One region of the Rhodococcus sp. NBC_00294 genome, then DNA from elsewhere that is predicted to be linked to it. Evidence: predicted binding sites of a transcription regulator. Region 1 holds the regulator's gene; the other holds the start of a gene.
The links. Region 1 encodes HspR, which represses chaperone genes until heat shock. Its sites were predicted from a motif close to ANNTGAGTNNNNNNNACTCANNT; they were not measured.

Region 1 (3,412 bases):
CACCGAGATCGTCGAGGGCCTGCTGGGCGCCGATCTCATCGGCTTCCATCTGCCCGGTGGCGCGCAGAACTTCCTCTACCTCGCACGGCGTCTCGCCGGCCAGCCGACCTCGCGCGGCAACATCGGAGTCCGCTCCAAACTCGGTGTGGTGCAGGTGGGTTTCCGGTCCGTGCGCGTGGGCGCCTTCCCCATCTCCATCGACTCGGGCGATCTCGACGAGAAGTCGCGGCGCAAGCCGGTGCGCGATCGTGCACGAGAGATGCGCGAGGAGCTGGGCAATCCGAAGACGATCATGTTGGGCGTCGACCGACTCGACTACACCAAGGGCATCGACGTCCGCCTCGAGGCGTTCCTGGAACTGCTGACCGAGGGCCGGGTGGATCCCGAGGACGTCGTGATGATCCAGCTGGCCACACCGAGCCGCGAACGCGTCGAGAGCTACAAGCAGATGCGCGGTGAGATCGAGGGCATGGTCGGGCGCATCAACGGCGAGTTCAGCCGCGTCGGGCATCCGGTGGTGCACTATCTGCACCGCCCCATTCCGCGCGAGGAGCTCATCGCCTACTACGTGGCCGCCGACGTCATGCTGGTGACGCCCATCCGCGACGGCATGAACCTCGTCGCCAAGGAGTACGTGGCGTGCCGCAGCGACCTGGGCGGTTCCCTCGTGCTCAGCGAGTTCACCGGCGCCGCAGCCGAACTGCGCCAGGCGTACCAGTGCAACCCGCACGATCTGAACAGCGTCAAGGACGCGATGATGGCCGCGATCGGGCAGACGCCGGAATCGGGCCGACGCCACATCCGGGCGATGCGGCGGCAGGTCCTCGCGCACGACGTCGATCGCTGGGCGCGGTCGTTCCTCGCCGCGCTGGGACGCACCGGCGACGAGGAGCCCAATCAGATGATCTCCAACCGGGACATCGGTCAGGCGACGATGTGATGCGCGAAAACCGGTGACCGTGGTCGAAGCGCAAGTGGTGCAGTGCCATCGGCTGCGCCGTGATCTCCTGATCGTCCGCCTCGTCGGCGAGCTGGTTCCGTTCGCCGCGGGGCAGTCCGTCGCCGTGACGGTGCCCACCTCGCCGCACCTGCCTCGTCGGTACTCCCCCGCCCTGCCCCCGTCGCGAGACGGCAAGTACGAGTTCCACATTCGCGAGGTACCGGCAGGCTGGGTCAGTCGCAGCATCGTCCGCGAGACCCGTGAGGGCGACGTCTGGACTCTCGACGACCCGGCGGGCGACCTGCGTGTCGACGACACCGACGACGACGTCGTGATGGTCGCGGGCGGAACAGGTCTCGCACCGATGCGCGCGCTGCTGCTGGGCCTGGCACGTCGGCCACGACCTCCGCGGGTGCGGCTCTACGTGGGAGGCAGGCACCCCCGCGATCTCTATGCAGCCGACATGCTGTCCCTGATGGCGCGATCAGCGCCATGGCTCACGGTGATCCCGGTGGTGGACGAGCCCGTGGACCCGCCGTACCGCGACGAGTTCTTCGATGCCGCCGAGACCGTGCGGCTGCAGACGGCACCCGACTCCGGCTTCGCACCTCACGAGTACCTCGTCGGCCGCGTCGGCGAGGTGGTGGCGCGGCGCGGGCCGTACCTGTCGCAGCGCGTGCTGGTGTGCGGATCACCGGCGATGTCGAGCTTCACGACGCGTGCCCTGGTGACGACGGGAACCCCCGCGGAGAACATCCGCACGGGGTGAGGGTCAGGTCTGCTTCGGGTTGCGCGGCGTCCACACGACGAGCGCGTTACTGCGTTGCACCGGAACGAGATCGCGTCGGTACCCGGCGTGAACCTTGGCCAGCTCGGTCGCCATCTCGGTGACGCGGGCCTGCAGCGCCTCCACCTGATTGGTGAGTTCGATGATGCGCTTGATACCCGCCAGATTGACGCCCTCGTCCTGCGAGAGACGCTGCACCTCGCGGAGCAGCGCGACGTCGCGCGGAGAGTACCGTCGCCCACCGCCGGTGGTGCGGAACGGCGTCACCAGTCCGAGACGGTCGTAGGTGCGCAGTGTCTGGGCGTGCATGCCGGCGAGCTCGGCGGCGACGGAGATGACGAAGATCCGGGCATCCGGGTCCGCGCCTGCGTCGCGCGCATCCTGCGGATCGCTGGGCGTCCGAGTCATCTCATCTCTCCTCTCGCATCAGAACCGTCAGGCTCCGGGCCACCCGGAGCGGGGATCGAAACCACTCGCCTTCTCCGCCGCAGCGTAGGCCTCGAGGGCATCACGTGCCGCGTCGTCCAACTCGGACGGCACGGCCACCTTCACCGTGACCAACAGGTCACCGATCTTCGACTTCTTGGGAATGCCGCGGCCCTTCACCCGGAAGGTGCGGCCGTCCACCGTGCCTGCCGGAACCTTCAGACCGACTCGGCCGTCGAGCGTCGGCACCGACAACGTCGTGCCGAGCACCAGTTCGCTGTACGCGACGGGAACCGTGAGGGTGAGATCGTCACCCGTGCGGCCGAACACGGCGTCGCTCTTCACGTGCACCGTCACCAGCAGATCGCCGGCGGCAGCGCCGCGCAGACCGGCCTCGCCTCGGCCGGCCACTCGGACACGTTGCCCGTCACTGACACCGGCAGGAACCCGCACCGTCACCGACCGGGTGCGGTTCTGCACCCCGGTGCCGCGGCAGTCGGTGCACGGATCGTCGATGATCGAGCCGGTGCCCCGGCAGTCGTCGCACGGCTCGCTGAAGCCGAACGCGCCCTGGTTGCGGCTGACCACACCGGCACCGTTGCACCGCGGGCACACCCGCGGGCTCGTGCCGGGCTTCGCGCCACTCCCGTGGCAGGTGGTGCAGGACGACGGGCTCGTGATGGACAGCGGGACAGACGTTCCCACCGCCGCGTCACGGAAGTCGAGTGTCACCTCGGCAGCGAGATCACTCCCACGCCGGGGACGTGACGACGCGGCCTGGGTACGACCACCGGCCGCGCCACGGTTGAACAACCCGCCGAACAGATCACCGAGATCGGCTCCGCCACCGGCACCTCCGAAGAGGTCACCGACGTCGAACCCGCCGGCCGTACCCCCGCCGCCGAAGTTGGTTCCGCCCCCCGGCGAGAATCCGCCGCGTCCGAAACCACCACTGGCGAACAGTGATCGGGCCTCGTCGTACTCCTTGCGCTTCGCGGGGTCGGAGAGCACCGCATTGGCCTCGCTGACCGCCTTGAAGCGCTCCTCCGCCTTCGCGTCCCCCGGATTGGAGTCCGGATGGTTGTCGCGCGCGAGCTTGCGGTACGCCTTCTTGATCTCGTCCTGCGACGCGGAGGAGGCGACGCCCAGCTCCTTGTAGAAGTCCTTCTCTATCCACTCCCGTTGGCTCACCGGTCGCCTCCTCCTCTCACATCACATCTTCGTTGTGGTCGAACTATGCCTGGTCGGATGCCGCGTCG
Region 2 (3,412 bases), 230 kb from region 1:
CCACGCCGCGACCACGTCGGCGACGTCGTCCGGGCCGACCTCCTCCTTCAACATCACGTCACCCTGGGGAACGGTGGCCGCGGTCTTCTCCGCGAGCTCCTTCTCCAGCGACGGGATGCGTCCGTAGCGCAGCTCCGCGGCCTTGCCCAGATCACCGTCGCGCTCGGCCCGCTCGGACTCGCCGCGCAGCGCTTCGAGCTGCTCCTTGAGGTCGCGCACCGAATCGATGGCGTTCTTCTCGTTCTGCCAGCGCGTGCTCAGTTCGGCCAGCTTCTCCTTGCTGTCCGCCAGCTCACCGCGCAGCTTCTCGAGACGGGTCTTCGACGCGTCGTCGGTCTCCTTGGCCAGCGCCATCTCCTCGATCTCGAGTCGGCGCACGACACGCTCGATCTCGTCGATCTCGACCGGACGCGAGTCGATCTCCATGCGGAGGCGGGACGCGGCCTCGTCGACGAGGTCGATGGCCTTGTCCGGCAGGAACCGTGAGGTGATGTAGCGATCCGACAGTGTGGCGGCGGCGACCAGGGCGGAGTCGGTGATGCGCACACCGTGGTGCACCTCGTACCGCTCCTTGAGGCCGCGCATGATGCCGACCGCGTCGTCCACGGACGGCTCACCGACCAACACCTGCTGGAACCGGCGCTCGAGTGCGGCGTCCTTCTCGATGTACTTGCGGTACTCGTCGAGCGTCGTGGCGCCCACCAACCGCAGCTCACCACGCGCGAGCATCGGCTTGATCATGTTGCCCGCGTCCATGGCGGACTCGCCCGTCGCGCCCGCACCGACGATGGTGTGCAGCTCGTCGATGAACGTGATGACCTGGCCGGCCGAGTTCTTGATGTCGTCGAGCACGGCCTTGAGCCGCTCCTCGAACTCACCGCGGTACTTGGCGCCCGCGACCATCGATCCCAGGTCGAGCGACACGACGGTTTTGCCGCGCAGGCTCTCCGGGACGTCGCCGGCGATGATGCGCTGCGCGAGGCCCTCGACGATCGCGGTCTTGCCGACGCCGGGCTCACCGATGAGCACCGGGTTGTTCTTGGTACGGCGCGAGAGCACCTGCACCACACGACGGATCTCGGTGTCGCGACCGATGACCGGATCGAGCTTGCCGCTGCGTGCGGCCTCGGTGAGGTCGGTCGAGTACTTCTCCAGAGCCTGGTACGTCGCCTCCGGGTCCGGGCTCGTGACGCGGGCACTGCCACGCACGGTGGTGAACGCCTCGCGCAGAGCCGCCGGTGTCGCCCCGTTCCTCTGGAGCAGCGTCGCGACATCGGAATCGCCCGTCGAGAGTCCGACCACCAGGTGCTCGGTCGAGACGTACTCGTCGTCGAGTTCGGTGGCCAGCTGTTGAGCGGCGGTGATCGCGCCCAGCGCGTCACGTCCGAGCTGCGGCTGGGTGGTGGAGCCGGTGGCCGACGGCATACGGTCCACCAGAGTCTGCGCCTGCGAGCGGATCGCGCTCGGGTCGACGCCGACAGCCTTCAGCAACGGCGCGGCGATGCCGTCCGTCTGGTCGAGCAGTGCGACGAGCAGGTGAGCCGGCCGGATGTCCGGGTTGCCCGCTGCGGATGCCGACTGCAGTGCAGCGGTCAACGCTGCCTGGGTCTTCGTGGTGGGAGTGAACGAGTCCACCGGTCACCTTCCTTCGGGTCGAACGGGTGTGTCGACGAGAACAACCTTAGTCGACTTGAGTCTATTCCGCTCAAGTTTGTTGACGCCGCACCACGCAGGAGGGCGCCGCCCAGCGCGCTGGCCGTGACAGGACACGACCACTACTCTCGGACACACCACTCGCGCACGAACCCGTCACCCGCCACGACTATCGAAGGTGCCCATTGCTGGACCCGCAGGCCCTGGCGCGAGTGCGCGCCGGAGTTGCCTCCGCGCTGTCCGACGACGGCGCGGACACCGTGGCCGGCGCCTTCTACGCTCGGCTGTTCGCCGAGTACCCCGATTTCCGCGGCTTCTTCCCCGCCGCCATGGATCAGCAGCGGCACCGCCTCCTGCGCGCCGTCGACCACGTCGTCCGGCACCTCGACGACCGCGACTTCCTGCCCTTCCTGCATCAACTCGGGCGTGACCACCGCAAGCACGGCCTGACCGGCGCGCACTTCCTCGCCGCCCAGAACGCGCTGGTCGACGCGTTCCGCACCACGGCGGACCCGGACGTCTGGACAGACGAGACCGACGCGGCGTGGCGCCGCGTGGTGTCGATGATCTGCAACTCGATGGCCGTCGGGGCCGACACCGAGGACCTGCCGCCGTACTGGGGAGCGACGGTGGTCGAGCACCATCGCGTGCTCGACGATCTCGCGATCGTGCGCCTGCAGACGGACGCCGACATTCCCTTCGCCGCCGGCCAGTACCTCAGCGTGCAGATCCCGCAGCGTCCACGGATGTGGCGGTACCTCTCCCCCGCGATCGCACCCAACGACTACCGCGGCATCGAGTTCCACGTCCGGCGGGTGTCGGCCGGCTGGGTGAGTCCGGCCATCGTCTCGGAGACCACGGTGGGCGACCGCTGGCTGCTCGGGCCGCCGCTGGGCGGACTCAGTGTGGACACGTCGCCTGGCAGCGAGGACGTGCTCATGATCGCGGGTGGCACCGGCATCGCCCCCCTGCGTGCGCAGCTGATGGACATGGCGATGCGGAGCCGTAATCCGCGGGTGCATCTGTTCGTGGGCGGCGAGTATCCGAGCGACCTCTACGACCTGGACACGCTGTGGAACCTGGCACGCACCAACCCGTGGCTCACCATCGTGCCAGTCGTGGAGCAGCCCGAGGAGCCGTGGTGGCGGCCCGGTCCGGCACGCGAATTCCCGCCGGGCATGAACCACACCATGGTGGGCAAGCTCGGGCAGGTGGTCACGCGGTTCGGATCGTGGGCCGATCGGCAGATCCAGGTGTGTGGATCACCGTCGATGGTGCGTACCACCCTGTACGCACTGCGCAAGGTGGGGACGCCGATGCAGAACGTCCAGCACGATCCCCTGGGTCAGTGAGGGTGCGCGTGCGCCAGGCGGCGTAGCGGCGGCACCGTCTGCGGCGGCTGCTTGCGGGGCGGGAGCACGCTCAGCAACCGGGTGGTCGACGCGGTGACCTCGGCCACGGCGGTCTCGAAGGCGTCCCGGTTCGCGTCCGACAGTGTGCGGAGTCCGCTGACCTTGCGCACGTACTGACGCGCGGCCGCCTCGATCTCCTCGTCCGTCGCCGCAGGCTCGAGCCCGCGCAGTTCGGTGATGTTTCGGCACATGCGAATCACGGTAGACCGGGCACCGTCCGAGGGGAACACCCGAAGAGCTTTACGCTGTACAGGCACCGCGTCGGATAATGTCCACCAATTCAAGCTTCATGCAGTTTTCGATCACCGTGAATTCATCTGTTCAACCGATTGCGCGCTGATCGGAAA

Region 2: the regulator HspR is predicted to act here: its motif matches at 1,689-1,711, upstream of clpB (ATP-dependent chaperone ClpB).

What each region holds. Positions count from the first base shown of each region.
Region 1 is NZ_CP108043.1:277,501-280,912, forward strand. It holds gene OHB23_RS01270 (alpha,alpha-trehalose-phosphate synthase (UDP-forming)) at 1-940, shown strand, start outside; gene OHB23_RS01275 (FAD-binding oxidoreductase) at 954-1,709, shown strand; gene OHB23_RS01280 (heat shock protein transcriptional repressor HspR) at 1,713-2,135, opposite strand; gene dnaJ (molecular chaperone DnaJ) at 2,163-3,344, opposite strand; gene grpE (nucleotide exchange factor GrpE) at 3,388-3,412, opposite strand, start outside.
Region 2 is NZ_CP108043.1:509,732-513,143, forward strand. It holds gene clpB (ATP-dependent chaperone ClpB) at 1-1,635, opposite strand, end outside; gene OHB23_RS02365 (globin domain-containing protein) at 1,842-3,005, shown strand; gene OHB23_RS02370 (DUF2277 domain-containing protein) at 2,999-3,256, opposite strand; gene OHB23_RS02375 (WhiB family transcriptional regulator) at 3,387-3,412, opposite strand, start outside.